Regions from separate parts of the Anaerobacillus sp. 63XJN7_5_ISO-PGPR-S23-430 genome, predicted to be linked through region 2. Evidence: predicted binding sites of a transcription regulator. Region 2 holds the regulator's gene; the other holds the start of a gene.
What was found. The regulator CtsR, encoded in region 2, represses protease genes until heat stress. The targets are predictions, from matches to a motif close to ATGGTCAATAAAGGTCAAACA.

Region 1 (5,012 bases), 570 kb from region 2:
CTGTAACTGACTGAAGGTCTCCTTCATCCACTAGTATATCGGCAATACCATCTTCAACATGTTCTTCGATCACTCTGCGAAGTGGTCGCGCACCAAACTGCGGATTATAGCCAAGTGAAGCTAACTTCTCTTTCGCTTCATCGCTAATTGTAAGAGAAATATTCTGTTCCTCGAGACTCTCATCCAAATCTTCAATCATTAAATCAACGATTGTAACGAGACTGGATTGTTCGAGTGATTTAAATGGAATAATTCCATCAAAGCGATTCAAGAACTCAGGTCTAAAGTAACCACCAAGACTCTCCATCACATCCGTGTAGCTTTCAGCTGATTCAAAACCAACTGTAATTCTGCGCTCTGACGTTCCAGCATTACTTGTCATAATAATAACCGTATCTTTAAAGCTAACAGTTCTACCTTGACTATCAGTTAATCGTCCATCATCAAGAATTTGTAAGAACATATTTTGAACATCAGGATGAGCTTTTTCAACTTCATCAATTAATATGATGCTATATGGCTTACGTCTTACTCGCTCGGTTAATTGCCCAGCTTCTTCATGACCAACATAACCAGGAGGCGAGCCGATTAACTTAGATACAGAGTGTTTCTCCATATACTCACTCATATCAAGACGGATCATGGCTTCACGATCACCAAACATTTCTTCTGCAAGTGATCGGGATAGCTCTGTTTTACCGACTCCTGTTGGTCCAACGAATAGGAAGGAACCTATTGGACGATTTTGACGTTTCAATCCGGCACGACTTCTGCGAATCGCTTTAGCGACTCTATTTACGGCATCTTCCTGACCAATTACTTTCGCATTAAGTCGATCCGCAAGATTTTTCATTTTCGTTTGTTCATCTTCGCGAAGTTTACGTACTGGAATACCTGTTTTTCCTTCTATAATGTGTTGAATCTCTTCAAGAGACACTAAATGATTCACACTTGATTTATTTTTCAGCGATTGCTCAAGCTGCTCCTCAAGCTGTAATTCTTCAGTTCTTAACTTGGCAGCACGCTCATAATCTTCTGCTTCGGCTGCTTTATTTTTTTCAGCAGCTATTTCTGTTAGACGTTGCTGAATTTCATCGTGGCTAGACTCTGCAAACGTTAAGTTCAATTTCGCCCCTGCTTCATCCATTAAATCGATCGCTTTATCTGGCAAGAAGCGGTCTTGAATGAAACGATTAGACAATGTTACACATGCTTTAATGGCTTCATCTGTGTACTTGACTTCATGATAGTCTTCATACTTAGACTGCAAACCTTTCAATATTTCAATGGCTTCATCTACCGTTGGCTCATTAACCATAACTGGTTGGAAGCGACGCTCAAGCGCTGCGTCTTTCTCAATCTGGCGATACTCTTTGAGAGTGGTTGCCCCAATTAACTGAAGTTCACCTCTAGCTAACGCTGGTTTCAAAATGTTACCTGCATCCATTGAGCCTTCAGCAGATCCAGCTCCAACGATTTGATGTAATTCATCCACGAACAAAATAACATTCTTTCTACTTTGAAGCTCAGAAATTAACTGTTTCATCCGCTCTTCAAATTGACCACGAACACCTGTGTTTGAAACGAGTGAAGCTACATCAAGTAAATAAATTTCTTTGTTTTTTAGCTTAGAAGGGACATTGCCCTCTGTTATCCGAAGAGCAAGGCCTTCCGCTATGGCTGTCTTCCCGACACCAGCTTCCCCAATCAAGACAGGGTTGTTTTTATTTCGGCGGTTTAACGTCTCAATCACTCTTGATACTTCATTCTCTCTCCCGATAACCGGATCAATTAATCCAGCTTTTGCGGCGTCAGAAAGATTTCGTCCCAAGTCATCAAGTAAGCCACCTTTTCCATTTCCAAACTCGGTTTGCGGCCCCTCCTGTTGTGCGTTAAATCCATGTTGACCTGATTGGTTCATAAAGGATTGAAAGAACTCATCCATTTGACCTTTTGGTGATGATGCAGTTTGACCATTCATCACTTTTGCGTAACACGTACTACAAAGGTGTACTTGTTTCTTATTCTGATTCATCTGGACATTAAGTTGAACCGATGCTTGATTTTGTTGACAATGATCACAAAGCATATGATGGCCTCCTTATAATATATATAACGTACATTTTATGAAATTAAGATAAAAGGTGAAAGATACTCGCTTTGACTTTGACTATCTTTGACCTTGTAACCAAATTATAATTTGACTATCTTTGACTTTCAAGTCTTTTGCTCATCCAAATTTTATTTTTTTCTAACTGATTAACGACTCAGGAAAATATCATTCATATATGGTTCTTAAAAATATTTGTAATATTTGAAATAGAGGAATTTTTTCAGAGGTTGGATAATAGATTGTAATAACTACTTTTCGACAAAGGGGTATACAAGTTTACTAGTACGGTAACAATGATGATAGATTACAAAGGGAGGATATCTTATGAATGATTCAGTCTATCAATTGATTGTTGAAACAACCGTCAAACGAGTGCCTAGCTGTCACGAGACGCCTGAGGATTTCTTCATTGCCCTTGATGATCGGGAATATCCATATTTAATCTTACCCACGCCTAAGGAAATGTTTGATAATGATGATGTGTTCACAATTCGTTTAATTCCGGATGCCCTCAACAAATTTCGATTTGAATTGGACAACTCATTCACCAAATTATCCTTCAGACGCTTTTCTACCTTCTTTGATGATAAAACATACTACTTTGGCCCCGACGACAATATGTTGATTCATTTTCTAAAGTCGCCCGTTTACAGAAGCTATGTCGCATGGGTAAGTCACTTGTATTTTAAACGCATTGATGACCTTATTGAACGGTATAACAATGAACAGCTTCCTGAAGAAAGAAAATCCATTAAAGCGAAACTTTCTCGCCTTCTGATCGAAGCTTAATCTCGAAGCGATCTACTTCATTCTGGACAAGTTTAGTTCCTTCCTCAAGTGAATCATACGTTAGGTTAATAATGTTACCTTCGTTCTCATATGCTTTGTATTCATAACGAGGATCATAATAATAAATCAGGAGCCGTTCAACAATCAAGGCATAGTCATTCTCAGCAAGAGCATCGGCAATTACTTCTTTATCTTCACTCGAAAATCGCTTCTCAATTTTGTTAATAGCTCCTGTGATTTCTTCGTGATGATGTTCAGGATGATACGTATTTAAGATCGTACGAATTCGATAAGAAAGCGGGGCGTGGACTTGTATACGCGTCCCTTTTTGTTTGCCTTCTAAAATAAACTCTGGAATGATAATATTTCCAAGTCGCTTACTTTCAGATTCAATGATGTAATAAGACGTTTCTCCAATTTCTCCTAATCTATGGTATAGCATGGCTTCAAATTCTTTTTGACTTCTTTCAGGCAAATCAACTCTTCCAAATACAGAACCTCGATGAGCTGCAAGTCCCTCAAGATCAAGAACAGGATAGCCCTTCTCTTCTAAATCATTCAGTATTTCAGTTTTAGATGTACCGGTTAGTCCTTCCAAAACAAGATAGGGTGTCGTCTGATTCGCTAAGTATTCTAAACCAGCCGTCACTTTTTGTCTGTAGGAACGAATACCTCCTTCTAGCTGTCGGCATGGCAGTCCCATCATGTCAAAAATAACTGTCAAACTTTTACTTCTCATTCCGCCTCGCCAGCAGTAAATAGCAAATTCTTTACCTTTTGTTATTTCCTTCGCTCGTTTATAAAACTCAGGAAGTAAGGGCGAAACAAGAGAAATCCCTAATTCCTTCGCTGCTTCAGTTCCTTTTTTCTTATATGTTGTTCCGACAATTTCTCTTTCTTCATTAGAGAAAATAGGTAGGTTCACAGCACCTGGGATATGAAACTTTTCATATTCTGCCGGTGTACGAACATCCAATAAGAGCATCTTGCTTTCCAAAACTTCATCGATTGTTATTGTTTTCATGACATTCATCCTTTATATATTTACATAGCACAAGTATATCATCATCTCTTTGCCAAGTTCATTTGTACTGTTTATCCAATGTATAAATGGGGAAATTTGATAGTGAGGTGATAAAATGAATGCGTCAACTATGCTAACAGAAGTTCGTAACACGCTTACTGAATGGGTAGGCGGACATCTTATCATTGAGAAAAAAGAACAAGACGATCTCGATAAAACCATCATGAAACTCGAAGATTTTGTATTTCAACACAGAGGGGAGACCGTCGATGATTACACGGCTTCGACACTCCTTCAACTTAAAGGCGAGGGCAAAGTCATTTCAGACGAAGCTACAGCCCCTCTTCCACACTCCACTTTTGAAATTCCTTTAGAAGATATAAACAATGTTAAAAAGCATTCAGACGAGCTGATCGTACTTACAGAACGCGCGTCTTATCACATCAACTACAATTCCAATTAAAGGAACCAAAGGTGGTTCCTTTTTTTATTGCCTACTTTATTAAAGGCATATCTTAAAATAATGAGTAATATGCTGATCATAGATGAGCTATATAGGGAGGTATTGAGATGGATAATAAAGACGTAACAACGGTTCCTGATCAAACAATAAGACAATGGGCTATGTATGTTCATCTCTCTGCATTGAGTGGTTATTTAATTCCTCTGGGACATATTATTGGTCCAATCATCCTCTGGTCAATTAAAAGAGAAGATGAACCGTTTATCGATGAGCAAGGAAAAGAATCCATTAACTTCCAAATAAGCATGACACTCTATCTAGTCATTGCTGGGATCTTAAGTCTAGTCCTTATAGGGCTTATCCTTCTCCCTATTCTACTTGTCATGCACCTTATCTTTATTGTGATTGCATCGGTCAAGTCGAATCAGGGCACTTTATATCGCTACCCCTTAACCATTCGATTTGTATCTTGAATTTTCAAGAATTTCAAGCGTTTACACATAATTTAGGTATGTCCATGTTATAATGAAACTAAACTTATGATGTGGAGGGTCTGCTCTTGGCTGTTAAGGAAAAAGAATGGAACCGTTTTACTGTATGGGCACTTGCCTTTATGGTTTGGA
Region 2 (5,012 bases):
GGAAGGCTCGTCCGCTCAGGGTTAGTCGGGACCTAAGCCGAGGCCGAAAGGCGTAGGCGATGGATAACAGGTTGATATTCCTGTACCACCTCCTTTCCGTTTGAACGACGGGGGGACGCAGAAAGATAGGGAGAGCGCGCTGCTGGAAATGCGCGTCCAAGCGATTAGGCTGGTGAATAGGCAAATCCGTTCACCATGAAGGCTGAGTCGTGATGGCGAGGGAAATTTAGTACCGAAGTCCTTGATTCTACGCTGCCAAGAAAAGCCTCTAGTGAGGAAAAAGGTGCCCGTACCGCAAACCGACACAGGTAGGCGAGGAGAGAATCCTAAGACGATCGGGAGAACTCTCGTTAAGGAACTCGGCAAAATGACCCCGTAACTTCGGGAGAAGGGGTGCTTCCTCGGGTTTATAGCCCAGGGGAGCCGCAGTGAAAAGATCCAAGCGACTGTTTAGCAAAAACACAGGTCTCTGCAAAGCCGTAAGGCGAAGTATAGGGGCTGACACCTGCCCGGTGCTGGAAGGTTAAGAGGAGGGGTTATCCCTTACGGGAGAAGCTCTGAATCGAAGCCCCAGTAAACGGCGGCCGTAACTATAACGGTCCTAAGGTAGCGAAATTCCTTGTCGGGTAAGTTCCGACCCGCACGAAAGGTGCAACGACTTGGATACTGTCTCAACGAGAGACCCGGTGAAATTATAGTACCTGTGAAGATGCAGGTTACCCGCGACAGGACGGAAAGACCCCATGGAGCTTTACTGTAGCCTGATATTGGATTTTGGTACAGCTTGTACAGGATAGGTAGGAGCCATAGAAGTCGGACCGCCAGGTTCGATGGAGGCGTCGGTGGGATACTACCCTGGCTGTACTGACATTCTAACCCAGCACCGTGATCCGGTGCGGAGACAGTGTCAGGTGGGCAGTTTGACTGGGGCGGTCGCCTCCTAAAGTGTAACGGAGGCGCCCAAAGGTTCCCTCAGAATGGTTGGAAATCATTCGCAGAGTGTAAAGGCACAAGGGAGCTTGACTGCGAGACCTACAAGTCGAGCAGGGACGAAAGTCGGGCTTAGTGATCCGGTGGTTCCGCATGGAAGGGCCATCGCTCAACGGATAAAAGCTACCCTGGGGATAACAGGCTTATCTCCCCCAAGAGTCCACATCGACGGGGAGGTTTGGCACCTCGATGTCGGCTCATCGCATCCTGGGGCTGAAGTAGGTCCCAAGGGTTGGGCTGTTCGCCCATTAAAGCGGTACGCGAGCTGGGTTCAGAACGTCGTGAGACAGTTCGGTCCCTATCCGTCGCGGGCGCAGGAAATTTGAGAGGAGCTGTCCTTAGTACGAGAGGACCGGGATGGACACACCGCTGGTGTACCAGTTGTTCCGCCAGGAGCATAGCTGGGTAGCTACGTGTGGAAGGGATAAGTGCTGAAAGCATCTAAGCATGAAGCCCCCCTCGAGATGAGATTTCCCACAGCATGAAGCTGGTAAGATCCCTTAGAGATGATGAGGTAGATAGGTTCGGGGTGGAAGCGTGGCAACACGTGGAGCTGACGAATACTAATCGATCGAGGGCTTAACCTAAACGAAAAGCGAAGTAAGCCGTTTAAATCCGACAAGCGTTGGAGGCTTTTGAGTCAGACGCGCTTTATGCGTCAGAATCAAAAGGTGAAACGATCGAGGATTTGGCTTACGTAGCTGGACATATTGGAAAGTTGTGCGTGCTATCTAGTTTTCAGGGAACACCTGAAATAAGGAAGTTCGATTAAGTGCCACCACGTCCTGTGGTGAACACCGAACGGCTAACATCCTGTTAGTCTAGTGATGATGGCGAAGAGGTCACACCCGTTCCCATGCCGAACACGGAAGTTAAGCTCTTCAGCGCCGATGGTAGTTGGGGGATCTCCCCCTGCAAGAGTAGGACGTCGCTAGGCAACATAAGAGAAGCGAGAGACCTGAGGGTTTCTCGCTTTTTTTGTATTTCTTTCTCAACAATTTTAGATAGCTAGTTCTGTTTTAAAAGATCGCGGAATTAATTTTTCTGTTTGCATAATTGTTTTGCCTTACTATCGCAGAGTAATTCCTCAAGCATCTAAATACCTGATCGGATATATTCTCTATCTAAGCACTCTATATAATAGAGAAATATAAGCAATTCATATTGCAGGGTTAAGAAACTTTTAATGAAAAATTTTGCTACCCTTATGTAGCAAATGAATTATTCGAGTCTAATCGTATTTTTTTGTTTAATAGTTTTCTGAAGAAAATTATAGTTGCTCTATTAAAAGGTGAAAACTAGAGAAAAAAGAGTCTTGGATTTATCTTAAATGGTAATGCTTTATACAGAAGAACTACGATAGGCTTGTTGCTTTGCAATCCTTGATAAAAACGTTATAATATATTTAACGTCAAATATAGTCAAAGTCAGTATGGGGACGGAGAGGAGGGAACTACGTGAGGAATGTTTCCGATATTATTGAAGCATATCTAAAGAAAATTTTAATGGTGGATGGAAGGGATGCTGTTGAAATAAAGCGAAGTGAAATAGCAGATAAATTTCAATGTGTTCCCTCGCAAATTAATTATGTAATAAATACCCGCTTTACGATTGAAAAAGGCTATATTGTGGAAAGTAAGAGAGGTGGAGGGGGTTATATACGGATCGTTAAAGTTAAACCCGAAACCCACGCTGATTTAATAGACGAAATGATACAGATCGTCAAAAATCAAGTGCCACAAGTAGTTTCAGAAAATATTATTCTTCGTTTACATGAAGAAGAGGTAATTTCGGAGCGAGAAGCGAAGTTAATGTTAAGCGTACTAGATCGTACTGTGATTACTATAGAATTACCAGTTAGAGATCATCTGCGTGCGAATATGTTGCGTGCCATGCTAACTGCTTTAAAATATAAATAAATTTTATACTTTTTAGGGTAGAGAAGGAGGGTTGCCCTATGACTTGTCAGGAATGTGGTGAGCGCCCTGCTACGCTTCATTTCACTAAGATTATTAATGGTGAAAAAACAGAGTTTCACATTTGTGAGAAGTGTGCTAAGGAAAAAGGTGAGGTTGAGCCAGGCACTAACCATTTTTCTATCCATAACTTATTATCGGGATTACTAAATTTCGATACCCCTATTGAGGAGAATCCAGCTCAGTCTTTTTATAAAAAAGAGCCAATACACTGTCCAAAGTGTGGGTTGACCTATCAACAATTCACTAAGATTGGAAGATTTGGGTGTTCTGAGTGCTACAAAACCTTTTCGGATAACTTGGATCCTATACTTAAAAAAGTTCATGGGGGCAATACTGTTCACGCTGGAAAAGTTCCGAAGAGGGCTGGAGCAGCGATAGAAATTGAACGCAAAGTTCAGAACTTAAGAAGCAAAATGAAAGAGTATATCCAGCATGAAGAATTTGAAAAAGCTGCAGAAACTAGAGATTTGATTCGTTCCCTTGAAGAAAAGAGCAAATGGGAAGGGGGAGCATAATGTCACTTCAGCATTTTATCAGTGAAGCCGTAAGCCCATGGATGAAAGATGAGGGGCCAGATTCTGATATTGTCATGAGCAGTCGGGTCCGATTTGCACGTAACTTAAAGAATTATGTTTTTCCGATCGTTTCAAACAGTGAGGATAATTTACAAGTTATAAAAGAAGTTCGACAACAGTTTACAGATATTCCAGACGACCAGATTGGTGAACTTGAACTAATTGAAATGGATGAGTTAAAACCTATCGAGAAGAGAGTTCTTGTGGAGAAGCACTTGATTAGTCCTAACCTTATCGAACACTCAAATAACGGCGGTGTGCTTCTGAGCGAGAATGAAACGGTTAGTATAATGATTAATGAAGAAGATCATTTTCGTATTCAATGTCTAGTTGCAGGGTTCGAACTGAAGAAGGCGCTAACCATTGCAAATTCATTAGATAACTGGATTGAAGGAAAAGTTGACTACGCATTTGATGAAAGAAAAGGATATTTAACAAGTTGTCCTACTAATGTGGGAACCGGCATGCGAGCTTCTGTTATGCTACACCTCCCTGCGCTTGTATTAACACAGCAATTAAACCATATTATTCCGGCTATCAACCAGCTCGGTCTTGTCGTAAGAGGTAGCTATGGGGAAGGTAGCGAAGCGCTAGGTAATATTTTTCAGATATCAAATCAGATCACTCTTGGAAAGACAGAAGATGACATCATCGAAGATTTACAAGGTGTGGTTATGCAAGTTATCGAAAAAGAACGTGCTGCTAGAAGGGCACTTCTAGATAACTCCCGAATTGAGTTAGAGGATCGTATTTATCGTGCCCTTGGTGTTCTGCAGAACAGCAGAATTATTCAATCAAAAGAAGCAGCTAAGTGTTTGTCAGATGTAAGACTTGGTATTGATTCAGGTCTTGTAAAAGGCTTATCTAAATCGATATTGAATGAATTGCTTATCCTAACTCAACCAGGTTTCTTACAGCAGTATGCTGGGGCAAGTCTTACCCCTACGGAACGAGATATCAAACGTGCTACTTTAATTAGAGAAAGACTTGAACTTGAAGATCAACTAACGAAGAATTTGGAGGGTGATGAACAATGATGTTTGGACGATTTACAGAACGTGCCCAGAAAGTACTTGCTTTAGCACAAGAAGAGGCGATCCGACTTGGCCATAACAACGTTGGTACTGAACATATCTTACTTGGGTTAGTCCGTGAAGGTGAAGGTATTGCAGCCAAAGCGTTAACAGCACTTGGACTTGGCTCAGACAAGATTCAAAAAGAAGTAGAGAAGTTAATTGGACGCGGGCAGGATTCTGTTCAATCCATTCACTATACACCACGAGCTAAAAAAGTGATTGAATTATCGATGGATGAAGCACGTAAGTTGAGCCATTCCTATGTAGGTACTGAACATATTCTACTTGGCTTAATTCGCGAGGGTGAAGGTGTTGCTGCACGCGTACTTAATAACTTAGGGGTAAGCTTAAATAAAGCTCGTCAGCAGGTTCTACAATTGTTAGGTAGTAAT

Region 1: AC0VYJ_RS03745 (ATP-dependent Clp protease ATP-binding subunit) is a predicted target of CtsR. The motif match lies at 2,164-2,184, and genes of this name have one in related genera.

What each region holds. Positions count from the first base shown of each region.
Region 1 covers NZ_CM149686.1:680,574-685,585, reverse strand. The annotation lists gene AC0VYJ_RS03745 (ATP-dependent Clp protease ATP-binding subunit) at 1-2,089, opposite strand, end outside; gene AC0VYJ_RS03740 (hypothetical protein) at 2,438-2,902, shown strand; gene mnmH (tRNA 2-selenouridine(34) synthase MnmH) at 2,865-3,926, opposite strand; gene ymzB (protein YmzB) at 4,042-4,389, shown strand; gene AC0VYJ_RS03725 (DUF4870 domain-containing protein) at 4,497-4,862, shown strand.
Region 2 covers NZ_CM149686.1:106,613-111,624, forward strand. The annotation lists rRNA gene AC0VYJ_RS00555 (23S ribosomal RNA) at 1-1,577, shown strand, start outside; rRNA gene rrf (5S ribosomal RNA) at 1,811-1,927, shown strand; gene AC0VYJ_RS00565 (CtsR family transcriptional regulator) at 2,448-2,909, shown strand; gene AC0VYJ_RS00570 (UvrB/UvrC motif-containing protein) at 2,948-3,484, shown strand; gene AC0VYJ_RS00575 (protein arginine kinase) at 3,526-4,581, shown strand; gene clpC (ATP-dependent protease ATP-binding subunit ClpC) at 4,578-5,012, shown strand, end outside.